One region of the Duganella violaceipulchra genome, then DNA from elsewhere that is predicted to be linked to it. Evidence: riboswitches for the same ligand, from Rfam matches in the RefSeq annotation. Region 1 holds a riboswitch; the other holds the start of a gene.

What was found. A riboswitch is a leader RNA that binds a small molecule or an ion and turns the genes downstream of it on or off. The one in region 1 is predicted to bind thiamine pyrophosphate.
Region 2: linked by a shared signal. The riboswitch ahead of thiC (phosphomethylpyrimidine synthase ThiC) and the one ahead of KVP70_RS22245 (TonB-dependent siderophore receptor) in region 1 are both predicted to bind thiamine pyrophosphate.

The regions. Positions count from the first base shown of each region.
Region 1 covers NZ_JAHTGR010000012.1:201,452-210,522, reverse strand. The annotation lists gene KVP70_RS22260 (ATP-binding protein) at 1-1,233, shown strand, start outside; gene KVP70_RS22255 (hypothetical protein) at 1,233-1,937, shown strand; gene KVP70_RS22250 (Imm26 family immunity protein) at 1,924-2,427, opposite strand; TPP riboswitch at 2,594-2,693, shown strand; gene KVP70_RS22245 (TonB-dependent siderophore receptor) at 2,749-4,887, shown strand; gene KVP70_RS22240 (hypothetical protein) at 4,884-5,609, opposite strand; gene KVP70_RS22235 (AAA family ATPase) at 5,606-6,130, opposite strand; gene pnuC (nicotinamide riboside transporter PnuC) at 6,127-6,774, opposite strand; gene KVP70_RS22225 (S46 family peptidase) at 6,774-8,915, opposite strand.
Region 2 covers NZ_JAHTGR010000015.1:4,897-13,967, reverse strand. The annotation lists gene KVP70_RS24485 (DUF4382 domain-containing protein) at 1-43, opposite strand, end outside; gene KVP70_RS24480 (hypothetical protein) at 375-785, shown strand; gene KVP70_RS24475 (WG repeat-containing protein) at 828-1,964, shown strand; gene KVP70_RS24470 (hypothetical protein) at 2,083-2,424, shown strand; gene KVP70_RS24465 (PAN domain-containing protein) at 2,451-3,041, shown strand; gene KVP70_RS24460 (hypothetical protein) at 3,058-3,576, shown strand; TPP riboswitch at 3,672-3,772, shown strand; gene thiC (phosphomethylpyrimidine synthase ThiC) at 3,839-5,755, shown strand; gene thiS (sulfur carrier protein ThiS) at 5,763-5,966, shown strand; gene KVP70_RS24445 (thiazole synthase) at 6,076-6,861, shown strand; gene thiD (bifunctional hydroxymethylpyrimidine kinase/phosphomethylpyrimidine kinase) at 6,858-7,730, shown strand; gene thiE (thiamine phosphate synthase) at 7,740-8,384, shown strand; gene KVP70_RS24430 (ANTAR domain-containing response regulator) at 8,455-9,071, shown strand, end outside.

The DNA.
Region 1 (9,071 bases):
GTGCAGCACGAGCCGCAGGTGCAGCAGATCTCCTCGCAGGTGATCTCGGTGGTCACCATCACCCACGCCGCCCTCACCCACTCCGCGCCCGAACTGCGGCGCGAACTGCTGTTCGATCTGGTGTCCAACGAGGGCATCCGCGTGTTCACGCTGGAGGACGACGACAAGGTCGATCCGCCGCCCGACAACGCGCTGATGCCCGACATTCAGAAGCTGGTCAAGGCCAAGCTGGGCGAGGACACCCGCTTCTCGGCGCGCGTCAACGGCGTGGCCGGCTTCTGGGTCAGCTTCAAGATCGATGACGACGCCTACTGGCTGATGCTGGAACGCGAACGCATCCGCGGCCTGACCGGCATCCAGTGGCTGGGCTGGGCCAGCGTGGTGTCGGTGGTGTCGCTGCTGGGCGCGGCCTTCATCTCCAGCCTGATCAACCTGCCGCTGCGGCGCCTGACGCAAGCCACGCGCGCCTTCGCCCAGGGCAAGCGGCCGGAACGGCTGCCGGAAAAAGGCCCGATGGAAATCATGGAGGCGAACCGCAGCTTCAACCAGATGGTGGTGCAGCTGCAGCAGGTGGAGTCGGACCGCGCCGTGATCCTGGCCGGCATCTCGCACGACCTGCGCACGCCGCTGGCGCGCATGCAGCTGGAGGTGGAGATGGCCAACCTGTCGAGCGAGGCGCGCGAGGGCATCCAGTCCGACATCGGCCAGATGGACGACATCATTGGCCAGTTCCTCGACTACGCCAAGCCGACCGAGGTGTCGAGCTTCATCAACGTCGACCTCAGCGAGCTGCTGCAGGACACCGCACATGAAGCCGGCCGCCTGCCGGACGTGCGCATCAGCACCGACATCGTGGCCAACGCCCACGTGATGGGCAACGCCACCGACATCAAGCGCGTCATCAACAACCTGATCGAGAACGCCCGCCGCTACGGCAAGACGCCCGGCAGCGAGCTGACCGAGATCGACATCAAGTGCAGCATGAAGGGCATGCACACCTCGCGCCGCGTGATCGTCGAGGTGCAGGACCACGGCAACGGCGTGCCGGCCGACCAGATCGAACAGCTGCTCAAGCCCTTCACCCGGCTCGACACCGCGCGCGGCCAGGCCAACGGCGCCGGGCTGGGCCTGGCCATCGTCGACCGCGTGATGCTGCGCCACGGCGCCGAGCTGCACGTGCGCAACCGCGAAGGCGGCGGCCTGCTGATCCAGATCGTGATGAAGGCGGCTTGATGCTGGCAAGGTATTTTGCGATGTTGCTGGCGGCGGCCGGGCCGGCAGTGGCCAAACCGGCCAAGCCGCCCGCGCCTCCGCCGATCGAACAGCGCGCCCCCAGCGACGAGGAACGCAGCTCCTTCGACGACTACTTCCGCCAGAAGATGCTGGCCGAGTCCAGGGGCGCGCGCCCGGTGCCGCCGCTGTTCGCGCCGGAGTTCGACATCCAGCGCCAGCGCGGCAAGCCGTGGCAGGTGGTGGCGCGCGTCGACTCGGCGCCGCGCCATTCGGCGGTCGACCTGTGCCGGCAAATCCGTTCGAGTTTTGTCTACGACGCCAAGGCGCCCCAGGATAGCCGCTGGACCGAGTCGGCCCAGCCGCCGAGCTGGCATGTATGGCTGGCCCAGCCCAAGACTATCTGCACCGCCGCGCCGCACACGGTGTTGATGGACCAGGCGCTGCCGCCGGAGGACGTGGTGGCGCTGCTGCGCCAATATCCTGAACTGCTGAGCCGCGCGCGCCTGCTATTCGCCGGCAACTCGCAATGCATACGCCAGCGCGCCCTGCCCTTCACGCTGCGCGCGATCGGGCCGGCGGCACCGGTGGCCGGCGCACCCGTAATGTTCAGCCTGGTATTTGAAAGCGACCGCGACACCATCGCCCGCGTCGCCGTGCGCAAGCACCGCGGCGAGTATGCGGCCTGGAACGTCAGCTGCGACTGACGCTGCTGCCGCGGTTGATCGGGTGGTCCTCCGGCTCAAGCAGCCTGGTCAGCAGCAGCTCGGTCGAGCCGTAGCCGTACAGCGAATCCGCCTCCAGGCCTTGCGTATCGTAGGGCACGGACTCCTCGCGCTCCGAGCGGCTCGGGTCGGCGTCCGAATACGTCACGCGCCAGGCGCGCTTGAGCGAATCGGCGCGGCGCAGGAACTGCGGCATCGGCCACAGCGCCGGATTCCAGTCGACGATATCGCCCAGCACGCGCCAGTGGCCGCTGGCCAGCGCCATGTCGCCCACCCGCAGCACCTTGACGGCGTCCTGCGGTTGCAGCGTATTGAGCTCCTCCAGCGACGGCAAGCGCGGCAGCTTGGGCCCGAACAGATACGCCAGCATGATCTTGCTGCCTGGCGACAAACGCGCCACCAGGCCCCAGCCATAGCCGCCATCCAGCAACGGTATGGCAAACCAGCTTCCCTCTTGATACGACTGCCTCATTCCCACCCTTTCACTTGCACGATGCAGCAGAGTGTCGCCAAAATGTATGGACATGATGGCGCCTCCGTTAAAAGCTGTGTCTGCTTCGTTGGCGCCGTGTGGCGCAAACCGCAAGTGTAGCGGCGCGGCACGGATCGCGGCGCACGGCACCGCATGTGCTACACTAGCGCCTCGCTAGGGGTCCTGGAGCTTTTGCTGCCGGGTGAGAGATACCCTTCGTACCTGATCTGGATAATGCCAGCGAAGGAAAGCGCAAAGTAGTTCTCCCCTTCTTTGATGGCTCTCTTCGCGGCTCCCAGCCAAGAACAAAAGAGAGAGCACATGAACACACCAAGATTCGCAGTTTCCGCCATCGCCCTGGCGGTACTCCACGCATTCCCCGGCGTTGCCGTCGCTGCCTCCTCCGCCGCCGAGCAAGCCATGCCCGAAGTGGTGATTACCGGCGCCAAGGCGCAGGCCAGCCGCGCCGCCGTGGCCGGCTTCTCCAACGCGCCGCTGCTGGAAACCCCGGCCTCGGTCAGCGTACTGACTTCGCAGCAGATGCTGGACCTGCAAATCCGCTCCACCACCGACGCCGCCCGCTACGACGCCAGCATCGGCGACTCCTACAACGCGGTCGGCTATTCCGAGCAGTTCTCGATCCGTGGCTTCAAGCTGGACAACGCCTCCAGCTACCGCAAGGACGGCATGGCCATCCCGGCCGACACCCAGATCCCGCTGGAGAACAAGGAACGCCTGGAAGTGCTGAAAGGCCTGTCCGGCCTGCAAGCGGGCGTTTCCGCGCCGGGCGGCATCGTCAACTACGTCACCAAGCGCCCGACCGATACGCCGCTGCGCACGGTGGTGCTGGAAGAACGCGAGCGCGGTACACTGTACGGCGCCGTCGACCTGGGCGGCCGCTTTGAAGACCAGCGCTTCGGCTACCGCTTCAACGCCGCCGGCGAGCGCCTGCGCTCCTACATCAAGGGCGCCGACGGCAACCGCAAGTTCGTCTCGGCCGCCTTCGACTGGAAGATCTCGCCGCAGGCGCTGCTGCAAGTGGACGCCGACTACCAGAAGAAATCGCAAGTGACCGCGCCCGGCTTCCAGCTGTTGAACAACACCACGCTGCCGAACATTCCGGCCGACACCATGCTCAACAACCAGCCGTGGAGCCGTCCGGTCGAGACCACCAGCAGCAACATCGGCGCCCGCTTCGAGTACAAGTTCACGCCCGACTGGAGCACCACCGTCAGCGCCAACCAGCACCAGTTCAAGCGCGACGACTACACCGCCTTCCCAGGCGGCTGCACCGCACAGGGCCTGTATTCCGGCTTCTGCGGCAACGGCGACTACGACGTCTACGACTACGTCAGCCTGGGCGAGAAGAAATCGCCGCTGACGGTGCAGGCGCTGGTGCAGGGCAAGTTCAGCACCGGCTCGTTCAAGCACGAGTTCACCGGCGGCGCATCGTTGTTCAAGAACAGCGAGAAATGGGGCGATTACCTGTACACCCAGGCAGGCACCGACGGCCACGCATTCAGCAACATCTACCATCCGATCATGGTGGCGCCGAACGGCGGCACCAGCAAACCGGTCTCCGAGCGCCGCAGCGACAACGAACGCGCCTTGTTCGCGCAGGACATCCTGAGCATCAACGAGCAGCTCAAGCTGCACGCCGGCGCACGCTTTGTGCAGGTCAAGCGCGACGAATTCGTCGATGCGACGCTGCCGTTCGCCCACACCAACGTCGGCTTCTGGCTGCCGAATGTGGCGCTGGTGTACAGCCTGCGTCCCAACGTTTCGGTCTACACCTCGTATGCACAGGGCCTGGAACATGGCGGCGTTGCGCCGATCGGCACCGAGAACACCGGCCGCGCACTGGCGCCGGGCAAATCGAAGCAGGTCGAAGTGGGCGTCAAGGCCGACATCCATCCCGACCTGAGCGCCAGTGTGGCGATGTTCGAGATCCGCAAGGGCCTCGAATACACCGATGGCCAGAACTACTTCGTGCGCAACGGCCAGGCGCAGCACCGCGGACTGGAAATGGCACTGAACGGCCGCGCCTCGCGTGACTTGACGGTGGGCGTCTCGGCCATGGCGCTGAACTCGCAGCAGCGCGACACCGGCTCGGCGGAACTGGACGGCAAGCGCGTCGCCGACGTCCCGGCCTTCAAGTCGACCGTCTACGCCAACTACGCGGTGCCGCAAGTGGCCGGCCTGTCTATCAGCGCCAACTGGATCTATTCGGGCAAGAAAGCGTTCGACAAGGCCAACCAGGTGTTCGTGCCGAGCTACCATGTGATGAACCTGGGCGGCGCCTACGCCACCCGCATCGGCGGCGTGCAGACCACGCTGCGCGCCAGCATCGACAACGCGTTCGACAAGTTCTACTGGCGCGACGTCACGCCGGAACTGGGTGGTTACCTGATGCCGGGCGCTTCACGCACCTTCCGCGTGTCGGCCCAGTTCGACCTTTAAAAGACCAGCTGCACGCGCATCGAAAAACTCTTCGCTGCGCGTGCCGAGTTCCTGCCGATCAGGTAAGCGAATTCGTACTTGATCTCCTGCCGGCCGATATCGCGGTGTCCGAACACCGCCGGCCCGGCGCGGTGCGACTGCTGCCGGTATGGCAGCCAGTCATTCCACTTCCCCACTTCGCCGAACGCCTGCACGCCAGGCTGCAACCACGGCTTCCAGTTATGTTTGACCTGCAGCTGGTAGGTCAGCTCCATCGGATGCTCGCCGCCGCCCGGCGCCACGCGATAGTCGCGCTGGAAGAACAGGTTGGCGTTGAACTGGGTGCGGCCGATTTCCGTTTGCAGCACCGGGCCCCATTCGAGCGCGTAGCCGTCGGCATTGTTGCGCGCCTTTTCCAGCTTGGTGTGCAGCGCCAGGTCGAAGGGATACTGGCCTTGCGTCAGCAGGTAATCGTTCTGCCAGGCCGTCTCCACCCAGTGGCCGGCGCCGCCGTTGAATTTGCTCCACTTGGCGTACAACTCCGTGTACCAGCGCGACGTGACGCCGTAGCCGATGCCGATTTCCGGCGCCGCCACGGTGCGGCCGTTGTAGTGGGCGTTCCAGTATTTATAGTCGAGGGATGCCTGGCCTTCCACATCGTAGGTGGAGACCAGGTAGTAGCCGGTATCGGCCAACGCCAGCGGGGACACACACATCAATATCGCCGCCAGCCGTTGCTTCATGGTAGATGCCGCTCCACTTGGGATAATCGCTCGCCGGGATCGCCCGACACCAGCAGATAGGGTATCCCACGCGCCGCCAGCTCGTCCAGCAGCATGCGGTTGATGATGACGCTCACTTCCTCGGATTCCCGCTGCAAGCCGTCGGCCACCCAGGGTATGTCGGCCGCCATCACCAGCGTACAGGCATAGTCCTGCTGGTGGCTGGCCGCCAGCGCGGCCAACTGGTCGTCGATGCCGCCGAAATAATGGCGGCCGTAGACCACCGTCATCAGCGGCGCGGTGTCGCAAAAAAGATACTTGCCGGCGCGCGGCGCGGCCGCATCCTCGCGGTCGCGCTGCGTTTCGGCGATGTGGAACTGGTCGGCCACCACCGGTATCCGGGCTTCGGTGTCGACGAACTCGCGCAGGTACTCGGGCACCCACAGCGTTTGATAGTGCTCGGCCAGCGCCGCCGCCAGCGTCGATTTGCCGGACGAGGTGGTGCCCAGTATGGCCACCCGTAGCGGCGCGTGCGCGTTCATTCCAGCGCCATGCGGCCGTTGCTGCCGTCCGTGGTGTCGTGGCTCCAGGCGCGCAGTCCGATCACCGCCATGCCGACGAAGACCGCGTACAACACCGCCGTCAGCACCAGGTGCTTGTGCAGGTACAGCGCCACATACAACACATCGACGATGATCCAGACATGCCAATTCTCGACCTTTTTACGCGACAGCAGCAGCTGCCCGACCAGACTGCCGGCGGTCAGGAAACCGTCGGAGTTGGGCACGTCGGTGTCGGTATACGATTTGAGGAACCAGGCCAGCAGCGCGAAGCCGGCCAGCCAGCCGCCCGCGGCCCACCAGTGGCCACGCGCGTCCAGCGCGGACACGGGCAAGCGCGCGTGGCTATCGTCGCCGTGCAGCCACTGGTACCAGCCGAAGAACGACACGGCGATGAACACCAGCTGCAAGCCCATGTCGCCATACAGCCGCGAACCGAAGAACACCAGCCCGTAGGTGGCCGACGAGATGATGGCGAACAGCCAGCCCCAATGGCTCTGGCGGATGTTCAGCCACACCGTGGCCACCGACAAAATGAAGGACACCAGTTCCAGCGGGGACGTGGCCACGCCTGCCAGGTGCCACGGCATGTTCAGGTACCCCAGGAGAACCGATAGCTCGTTCATTATTTTTTCTTGGCCGGATACTTGATGGTCAGCTCTTTGAGCACGTTATCAGCGTGGTCCACTTCGGCCATCACCCACAGCATATAGCGGATATCCATGTGGATGGCGCGGGTGATGGCGGTGTCGAAGTACCAGTCCTTGGTGATGGACTCGTAGGTCGAATCGAAATTCAGGCCGATCAACTCGCCGTTCTTGTTCATCACCGCCGAGCCGGAATTGCCGCCGGTGGTGTCGGCGCTGGTCAGGAAGTCAACCGGCACCGTGCCCAGGATCGGGTCCATGAACTGGCCGTAGCGCTTGGCCTTGATCGCGTCGAGCAGCTTTTTCGGCGCGTTGAACGGGTCCTTGCCGGTGTTCTTCTCGACGATGCCCTCGACCGTGGTGAACGGGCCCTTGGTGATGCCATCTTTGGGCGAGTAAGGCGACACCGTGCCGTAGGTCACGCGCAGCGTCGAATTCGCGTCCGGATAGACCGGCTTGCCCTGCGACTTCTTCCACGCGATCACGGCCTGCATGTATTGCGGGATCACGCGTTCCAGGTTGCCGTCCAGTTCCTTGCGGCGTTCCTTCAGCGTCTGCGTCACGTCGTCCAGTTTGACGGCCAGTTGCAGGAAGGCGTCGTCCGACGCGGCCAGCGCGGCGGCGTCCTTGCCCACCCACGCCAGGCGCTTGGCGGTATCGCCCAGCGACGACTTGACGTACATGGCCGGCACCGCATCGACGGCCGGCAGCAGCGCGTCCATGCCGAAGACGTGCATGGACTTCGGCAGCTTGGCGTAGCGCTGCAAGGCGGCGACCTGGCGCGCCTGGTCAACGCTGCCCACATACGACTGCTCCAGGCGGTTCAGGCGGGCCTTGATGAAGGTCAGGTCGCGCTCCTGGTAGCCGGTTTCGCGTTCCGCGTCCGGCTTGGCGCTCTCGCGCGCCAGGCGGTACAAGGTGGTCGCGCTCTTCAGCAGGTCGCCGGTGGTGGCGACGCTGTAGCCGAATTCCTCGTCGCTCAGCGCCAGGTCGGCGGCGATCACCGCGTCCAGTTCGGCCAGCAGGGTTTTCGACACGCCCGGCTGCCTGGCGTACCAGGCGCGGAACTGCGCATCCTGCACGTCCTTGATGGCGGCGATGTCCTTGCGCGCAAAGCCGTCCAGCAGGCCCTGGGTTTTCTTCATCACGTTGTTCATGCCCTTGTCGACGCTGGCGTAACGCACGGCGGCGGCGGCATTGCCCTTGGTGGCGGCGGCGATCACGTCCAGGTCGGCCTGGATCTCGGCCACCTTGGCCGGATAGGCGAAATCGCGCGCGGCGCGGATTTCCGACGGCAGCTTGTAACGGCTGGTGCGGCCAGGGTAACCGGCCAGCAGCACCGGATCGCCGTTTTTCAGGCCGGCGGCGGAGACCACCAGGAAGTCCTTGGAGTGGTAAGGCACGTTATCCGGCGATGGATCGGCCGGACGGCCGTCCTTGCCCACGTAGGCGCGCAGGAAGGAGTAGTCGCCGCCCTGGCGTGGCCATTCGTAGTTGTCGATGTCGCCGCCGAAGTTACCGATCATGTCGGCCGGCGCGTACACCAGGCGCACGTCGCGTATCATCATCTGGCGGATGCGGTAGTACTCCAGGCCGCGATGGAAAGCCGGCACCGAGCAGCGGTAGATCTTGTCGTTTTCGCATTCGGCGATCAGCGCCTTGATCGATTTTTCCACCGCCTCGTGGCGCTGCTTGCCGCTCATGGTGTCGCTGACGCCCTTGAGCACGCGGTCGGTGACGTTTTCGACCTTGTCGGTCACGTAGACCAGCGTGTTCGGGCCGCCCGGCAGCTCTTCGGCGCGGGTCTTGGCCAGGTAGCCGTCGACGATGTAGTTGTGTTCAGGGGTGGCGTTGCGCTGGATCGCGCCATAGGCGCAGTGGTGATTGGTCACCACCAGGCCGGCGTCCGACACGAACGATGCCGAGCAGCCGCCCAGCGAAACGATGGCGCTCATCGGATGCTTGGACAGATCGGACAATTTCTCGGCCGGGATGGTGATGCCGATGCGCTTCAATTCGGATTTCAGCTGCGGCAGCTGGTATGGCTGCCATTGACCTTCGTCGGCCTGGGCCGCAGCGGCGCCCATCAGGGCCACCGGAAGTACTAGATATTTTAACAAGATATACACCCCAGTTTGAGTTCTGGCGGCAGTATATTCCTTCTGCGGATAGCTGAAAATGCTTTTATGTGTTGCCAGGCATTGAACTGGGGAGGCGGATATTTCCTAATTCAAAGTTCCATTACGCAGCTTGATATGCGTTAAATGGTGAGCGGC
Region 2 (9,071 bases), on a different contig from region 1:
CCGCCGCGGCGGCCAGGTAGAGGGATGGGTGTGCTGGTTTCATGGTCGATCTCCCGAGAGTCGCGCCTGCGGCGCTTGTTGTGGCGACGTGGGTGTCGCTGTGGGGATATTGTGCGTTCCATTTGGAAACTTCTATGTTGAATGCCGCACATAGTGCGCGGCTTTTACATTTGTTACACACCAGTTCGTGTGATGACGGGCTATCCGCCGACTGTTGTGCCAGGGCGACAGCGTGGCCGGTTTCCGCCGCGCGCCAGGCTGGCCGCCGCCACCGATGCAGCCCGTCGTTGCGCCGCGCCGGCGCCGGCACTAGACTGGGGAACAGGCAGGCCGCGCGGCGCGGCTATCCGCTTGATACCACCACGGAGGCGATGATGACCCGATCGACTATGGTATGCGTAGTAATGGCGGCAGTGCTGGCGGCAAGCATGGCGGGCGTGGTCCGGGCCCAGGAGAACTTGCCCGCCGCGGTGGAGGCGATGCGCGGACGTCATTGGCACGGTGGCGAGTGTTGCGGCTGGACCTGGGACTGGGTGCAGCAATCCGGACCCAATTTCAGCGGCACTTTCCGCAATCCCAACGGCCAGCAGTTGCAGGAACCGAGCATCATTATTTCCATCGTCGGCAACCAGGTCCAGATCACCCGCGCCGGCGGTTCCGCCGCCGGCGGCTGCACCTATATCGGCACCATCCGCGTCGGCAGCGCCGAGGGCACTTACGCCTGCGCCGGCAAGCCGGCCGGCCCCTGGGCCGCGACCATTTACCAGACCGCGCCGTCGCGCTAGTGCCGGCCTGTACGCCGTCGGTCGCGCGCCGTGCGTCTCTTCTTGTCCGTCTTGTTGAGCGCGCAGTGCTGGTGCGCGGCGGCCGGCGCACAACCGGATTTTTCGGTGCGGCCCGAAGCGATCGAAGCGCTGCAATTGACCGTGACGCGGCAGGACAGCGCCGGTGCCGCGGAAACCGAGCAAGTCTATTTTCTGCGGCGCGCGGCCGGCGCCTTCGTGTTGCCGTCCGAGCCAGGCGCCGTGCTGGCCGGGCTGGTCGGCGGCGCGCAGCCGGCGTTCGGCGTTCGGCGCTGCGATGCCGATCCGGCCGGCGCCGCGCAGACCCCGCTGTATCTGGCGGTCGAGTTGCGCATCTGGATCGCCGACCAGCCGCCGCTGAGGCTGCGCTCGGACAGTCGCTGCGCCTTCATGCTGCCGTGGCAGGTGACGGACGGCGGCCGGCTGGCGGCGTTGGACCAGCGCGCTGCCGGCCTGGCGTTGATGCGCTTGATCCAGGGCTGGTGCGGCGCCTGTCTGCCAGAGTGGCGGCAGGCGCCGCCGGAGGTGCCGGCGGCGCCGCACGGCGAGTTCGAAGCGCATTACGAGGCCTTGCTGGCCGCGTGGCGGCAACCGGGCCGCCGGCGCGGCGCCACCGACATCAAGCTCGCCACGCTGCCGTTGACCGATGCGCTCGACTGGATGGACCATGACCGCTTCGAGCGGACGCTGCGCGCCACGGCGAAAGGCGGGAAGGGCACGCGCGCCGTGCTGGCGGCGGACCTGCTGCGCACCTTGCAGGTGGCGCGCTGGGGCTATGTCGATCGGCAGGGACGGCTGACACTGCCGCGCCGCTTTGAGCGAGCCATGTCCTTTGCTGCGGGGCAGGCGATGGTGCGCGTCGACGGCGGCTGGCAGCAGATCGACCGCCTCGGCCAGCGCGTGGCGGCGCCGGCGGCTGCTGGACCGCTGGCGCCGCCGGCCGCGTCCAGCGCGTCCGCCATATCCCCCGGCGGCGCCGCCGCCTCCGTCACCTGCGACGGCGGGCAGCGCGTCAACGCCATGCGTCCCTACGCCGATGGCCTGGCGGCCGCCCGCTGCGGGGTGCTGTGGGGCTATCTCGACCGCGACGGTCGGTTCGTCATTCCACCTCGCTACATGGAGGCCGGCGACTTCGCCGACGGCCTGGCGCCGGTGCGGTGAAGCGTCTGACCGGCCTCCCCATAGTATTTCTAAATGGCACTGATTATTGTCAACTGATAAGAAATTGTGGGCGTTAAGCAGGCATCCCCGTCGAAGCACCCACCCAAAGGAGTCCAGCATGAAACTGCAACTTGCCCTGTGTCTGTTCGTGGCCGCCAGCGCCGCGCCCATGGTTCAAGCGGTCGAGCCCGTCTCGTTGTACCAGGGCTTGATCTCGTTCCGCGACGGCCCCGACCCGGCCGGCAAGACCGCGGTGTACTGGGCCACCAGCCAGACCCTGTACACGATCAACGGCCCGCGCACCGCCGCACTCAAATTCGGCGCCAACTGGGTGGCGGAAATCCGCTGGTGCGGCGACCGCAACGGCCGGCCGCTGGCCGGCGAATGCTCGGACATATATTTCAATTTCCGGCATGGCGTCGACATCACGGAAACCACCGTCAACCTGCTGCATCCCTGATCCATCCACCATGCCCGGAGACTGTGATGAAAAAGCCGCTATCGATGTTGGCCGCGCTGCTGGTGCTGCCTTGCCTGTGCGTCGCCCAAGGCGCCGAGCCGTGGGGGGTGTGGGCCAACCGCATGAATCCCAACTTGCCGTGGGGTGACCCCTGCAATATCCAGTACGTGATCTCGCCCGTTCCGGCCCGCTATGATCGTCAGCCCGAGTACGTGCGGGTGCGCGTCGCCGCCAATCATCACGACGCCGACCAGTTTCAGCGTCTGTTCAGCCCCTTCTTTGACGATATGCCGGACAAGGTGGTCAAGCTGGGGCGCTGTCATGGCGGGGGCGCGGGTACGGATGGGGGGCCGGGCGGTGGTGGTGGCGGCTCGATCCAGAACTTGCAGTCCGGGATTAACCGTTACGGCGGCGACTACAACGATGCCTGGAGCGAGCCCGGCGGCGGTGACGCCGGCAGCTGCGCCGCGCGCTGCGAACAGGATGCCCAGTGCCGCAGTTTCAGCTGGGTCAGGCCGGGCGTGCAGGGACGGGTCTCGCGCTGCTGGTTGAAACGCACGGTGCCACCAGCGAGCAATAACGATTGTTGCGTTTCCGGCGTCAAATCGTCCGACTGAGCGCGAGGGGAATAGCATGAACTTCGTCGTCGCGCCCCGTTCGCTGGCGGGCTTGAAACGCCTGGCCGCGTTGATCCTGGCAGTTTGTTTCTTCCTGCCGCTGTATAGCTGCAGCACGCAGGGCAAGCCGCCCGGCGTGGCGCGTGCGGCGTCCGCGCCGGCCGCTGCGGCCCCGGCCGCCGTTGCGCCGCACGCCGGATCGCCGGCCCCTCCGACGCTGCCCGGGCGGCTGGAATTTAGCCCATACGAGGCGTTTTCCTGGGGCGATACCTACAGCCTGGCCGGCTTGCTCGTGTTCTTCTGGCCGGCCGTGCTGCAACTGGCCGTGGTGGTGGCGCCGACGGCGGGCGTCCGCGCGGCGCGGGCCGAGCCCTTGCTGTGTCTGGGCAGCGCGGCCGCCTTGGCCTGGCTGTTGTGGCGCGCGCATTTGCTGCCGGGCTATCAGCTGGAAGTGGGCATGCCGCTGGCGGCGCTGGCGTTGTTGCTCTACGCCGTGCCGCGCTTGGCGCGCGGCGCCCCGCCCGCATCCGGCTAGCCCGCGTGGCGTGATACCGGGTATGGCGGTTTTTTTTGCGCGGACATTGTCCGCGCGGCGCGGCGCGGCGTATAATCGCAGCGCTGCCGCAAGGTGGCACACGCTAGGGGTCCTGCGCATTGCGATGCGCGGGTGAGAAATACCCTCCGAACCTGATCTGGATAATGCCAGCGAAGGGAAGCTTAGGACAATGCCGCCACACCCAGTGGACCGGCGCCGTCCAATCTCCTTTGCTGGCTCCTGTAGCTAACGAAGGAGCCACATGAACGCCAACGCCAAATTCCTCTCCGCCACCGCCACGGTGGACGAGGCAGCCATCAAGCCCTTGCCGAATTCCCGCAAAGTCTACGTCGAAGGCAGCCGTCCCGACATCCGCGTGCCGATGCGCCAGATCACCCAGTCCGACACGCCGGCGTCCTTTGGCTTCGAGGCCAATCCGGCCATCTACGTCTACGACACCTCCGGCCCGTACACCGACCCGGACGCGGTGATCGACATCCGCTCCGGCCTGGCCGCGACGCCGCGCCTGCCGTGGATATTGGAGCGCAACGACACCGAGGAACTGGACGGCCCCACCTCCGAATACGGCCAGGCCCGCCTGGCGGACCCGGCGCTGGCCGAGCTGCGCTTCAACCTGCACCGCAAGCCGCGCCGCGCGCAGGCCGGAAAAAACGTCACGCAGATGCACTATGCGCGCCAGGGCATCGTCACGCCCGAGATGGAATTCGTCGCCATCCGCGAAAACCTGCGCCGCCAGGAGTACATGGAAGACCTGAAGAACTCCGGCCCGATGGGCCAGCGCCTGGCCGACCTGATGGGCCGCCAGCATCCGGGCCAGTCGTTCGGCGCCAGCATCCCGGCCACCATCACGCCCGAATTCGTGCGCGAGGAAATCGCCCGCGGCCGCGCCATCATCCCGGCCAACATCAACCACCCGGAAATCGAACCGATGATCATCGGCCGCAATTTCCTGGTCAAGATCAACGCCAACATCGGCAACTCCGCCGTCACCTCGTCGATCGGCGAGGAAGTCGAGAAGATGACCTGGGCCATCCGCTGGGGCGGCGACAACGTCATGGACCTGTCGACCGGCAAGCACATCCACGAAACCCGTGAATGGATCATCCGCAACAGCCCGGTCCCGATCGGCACCGTGCCGATCTACCAGGCGCTGGAAAAGGTCAACGGCAAGGCCGAGGACCTGACCTGGGAGATCTTCCGCGACACCCTGATCGAGCAGGCCGAGCAGGGCGTCGACTACTTCACCATCCACGCCGGCGTGCTGCTGCGCTACGTGCCGATGACGGCCAAGCGCCTGACCGGCATCGTCTCGCGCGGCGGCTCGATCATGGCCAAGTGGTGCCTGGCGCACCACCAGGAATCGTTCCTGTACACGCACTTCGAAGAGATCTGCGCCATCATGAAGGCCTACGACGTCTCGTTCTCGCTGGGCGACGGCTTGCGTCCCGGCTCGATCTACGACGCCAACGACGAAGCCCAGCTGGGCGAACTGAAGACGCTGGGCGAGCTGACCCAGATCGCCTGGAAGCACGACGTGCAGGTGATGATCGAAGGCCCCGGCCACGTGCCGATGCAGCTGATCAAGGAGAATATGGACCTGCAGCTGGAACAGTGCCACGAAGCGCCGTTCTACACCTTGGGCCCGTTGACCACCGACATCGCGCCCGGCTACGACCACATCACCTCCGGCATCGGCGCCGCGCAGATCGGCTGGTACGGCACCGCCATGCTGTGCTACGTCACGCCCAAGGAGCACCTGGGCCTGCCCGACAAGAACGACGTCAAGGACGGCATCATCACCTACAAGATCGCCGCGCATGCCGCCGACCTGGCCAAGGGGCATCCGGGCGCGCAGATCCGCGACAACGCGCTGTCGAAGGCGCGCTTCGAGTTCCGCTGGGACGACCAGTTCAACATCGGCCTCGATCCGGACAAGGCGCGCGAATTCCACGACGAGACCCTGCCCAAGGATTCGGCCAAGGTGGCGCACTTCTGCTCGATGTGCGGCCCGCATTTCTGCTCGATGAAGATCACCCAGGAGGTGCGCGAGTACGCCAAGGCCAACGGCGTGTCCGACGGCGCGGCGCTGCAGCAGGGCATGCAGGTCAAGGCGGTGGAGTTCATCAAGAACGGCGCCGAGCTGTACCGCAAGCTGTGAGGCCGGCATGATCGACATCGAATTGAACGGCGCCCCCTACCAGGTGCCGCCGCGGCAGACGCTAGCTCAGTTGATCGATGCGCTGTCGCTGACCGGGCAGGCGCTGGCGCTGGCGGTCAACCGCGCGGTGGTGCCGCGCCAGCAGTGGCCGCAGCGCGAGCTGCAGCCGCAGGACCAGGTCGACATCGTGCGCGCCATCGGCGGCGGCTAATTTTAATGGGGTCAAGTCTGACATTCGGACACGGCCTCTGCCGTAGCCGCCGCTACGGCAGAGGCCGTGTCCGAATGTCAGACTTGACCCCCAAGGATAAGGAACCATCATGGACAATCAAGACTTGCTCACCATCGCAGGCAAGAGCTACAAATCGCGGCTGCTGGTCGGCAGCGGCAAGTACAAGGACCTGCCGCAGACCCGCGAGGCGACCGACGCCGCCGAAGCGGAAATCATCACCGTGGCGATCCGCCGCGTCAACATCGGCCAGGACCCGAAGGCGCCCAGCCTGCTCGACGTGCTGCCGCCGTCGCAGTACACCATCCTGCCCAACACGGCCGGCTGCTACACCGCCAAGGACGCGGTCTACACGCTGCAGATGGCGCGGGAACTGCTCAACGGCCACAAGCTGGTCAAGCTGGAAGTGCTGGGCGACGAGAAGACGCTGTTCCCGCACATGCCGGAAACCCTGATCGCCGCCGAGGCGCTGGTCAGGGACGGCTTCGACGTCATGGTCTACTGCAGCGACGATCCGATCCAGGCCAAGCTGCTGGAGCAGATCGGCTGCGTGGCGGTGATGCCGCTGGCCTCGCTGATCGGCTCGGGCATGGGCATCCTCAACCCGTGGAACCTGTCGCTGATCATCGACCAGGCCAAGGTGCCGGTGCTGGTCGATGCCGGCGTCGGCACGGCCTCGGACGCCGCCATCGCCATGGAGCTGGGCTGCGACGGCGTGCTGATGAACACCGCCATCGCCGGCGCGCGCGATCCGGTGCGCATGGCGCGCGCCATGAAGCTGGCCGTGCAGGCCGGCCGCGAGGCTTACCTGGCGGGCCGCATCGCCCGCAAGTTCGCGGCCTCGCCGTCGTCGCCGATAGCGGGCCGGCTGGCATGAGCGAGCGGCTGTCCTCGCAAGTGGCGGCGCAGCTGATGGCGCAACTGGTGGCGCGGCCGTGCGTGCTGGTGTTCGCCGGACTCGATCCGTCCGGCGGCGCCGGCATCGCCGCCGACCTGCAGGCGGTGGCCGGGCAGGGCGCGCACGCGCTCACCGTGGCCACCGCGCTGACGGTGCAGGACAACGACCGCGTCTACGGCGTGCAGCCGGTCGACGGCGCCATGGTGCTGCGCCAGGCGCAGGCGCTGGTCGACAAGATGACGGTGCGCGCGGTGAAGATCGGCATCCCCGGCAGCGCCGCCAACGCGCTGGCGATCGCCGAGATCATCGGCCGCCTGCGCGCGCGCCAGCCGGAGCTGCCGGTGGTGCTGGACCCGGTGCTGGCCAGCGGCCACGGCGACCTGCTGTCGCGCGACGACGCGGTGCAGGCGCTGGCGCCGCTGCTGCCGCTGGTGACGGTGCTCACCCCCAACGGCCCGGAAGCGCTGGCGCTGACCGGCGCCGCCGAGCCGACCGCGCAGGCGCAGGCCTTGCGCGCGCGCGGCTGCCGCCACGTGCTGATCACCGGCGGCCACGGCGATGGCGAAGAAGTGGTCAACCGCTGGTTCGGCCCCGGCGCAACGCCGGCGCCACGCCTGTCCGACACCGAACCGTCGCAAGAGGCGCGCCACTGGAGCTGGCCGCGCCTGGCCGGCGAATTCCACGGCAGCGGCTGCACGCTGGCGTCGGCCATCGCCGGCCAGCTGGCGCTGGGCATGTCGATGGAACGCGCGCTGGAACTGGCGCAACAGTATTGCTATCGCGCGCTGCGCGGCGCCTACACGGTGGCCGCCGGACAGCGCATCCCGCAGCGCCTACCTTTGATTTGAGAGCACACCATGCAAGGACTTTATTTGGTTACCCCCAACTGGGACGACACCAGCCGGATGCTGGAGCTGAGCGAACAGGCGCTGGCCGCCGCCCACGGCGCGCGGCCGGGCGTGGCGATGCTGCAATACCGCCACAAGGAAGCCGGCCCGCAACAGCGGCTGGATCAAGCGGGCGCCTTGCTGGCGTTGTGCAGGCGCTACGGCGTGCCCTTCATCGTCAATGATTACGTCGAGCTGTGCGAGCAGCTCGGCGCCGACGGCGTCCACCTCGGCGGCACCGATGCCGACGTGGCGCAGGTGCGCGCCCGGCTGGGGGCGGACAAGATCATCGGCGCCTCCTGCTATGGCGACCTGCCGCGCGCGCTGGCGGCCCAGGCGGCCGGCGCCAGCTACGTGGCGTTCGGCGGTTTCTACCCGTCGCGCGTGAAAAAATATGCAGTGACTACCAAGATGGAGATCCTCGACCAGGCGCGCGAGGTGGTCCGCGTGCCGACCGTGGTGATCGGCGGCATGACGCCGGACAACGCCGCGCCGCTGGCCGCGCGCGGCGCCTCCATGGTGGCGGCCATCAGCAGCGTCTACCAGGCCGACGATGTCGGCGCCGCCGTGGCCGCGTTCCTGCGGCTTTATGCCGACAAACATACGGGCCGATAAAAGGCTGGCATGACGGGCGGTTTTCCGCCTTATAATTGGTGGGTTAGCTTAAGCCTAAGGTTGCCGCCACATGAATGTCCCTTCCAGCCCGAAGCGTCTGATTCTGATCGTCGACGATGACCCACTGCTGCTCGATTTCCTGGGCGAGGTGCTGGGCCACGCCGGCTACGACATCCTCAAGGCCTCGTCGGCCGAACAGGCGCTGGAGCAGATCGCCCAGCGCGAACCAGACCTGGCCCTGCTCGACATCCATATGCCCGGCATGAACGGGCTGGAGCTGGCCAAGCAGTTGCACGCCACCAGCTCGGTGCCCTTCATGTTCCTGTCCGGGCGCGGCGACGCCGACGCCGGCAAGCAGGCCGCCTCGTATGGCGCGGTCGGCTTCCTGGTCAAGCCGGTCGACGAAAAACACCTGATGCCGGCGTTCGCCGCCGGCCTGGCGCGCGCCGACGAAATCCGCCAGCTGCGCCGCACCGAGCTCAATCTGAACGCTGCGCTGGCCGCCGGGCGCGAGACCAGCCTGGCCGTCGGCCTGCTGATGTGCAAGTTCCAGACCGACCGCAACACCGCCTTCGAAGTGCTGCGCGACCACGCCCGCTCCAACCGCCGCAAGGTCAACGAGGTGGCCGACCAGCTGCTGGCCGCCGAGGAAACCTTGAACAGTTTGCACGTGGCCTTCAACCAGCG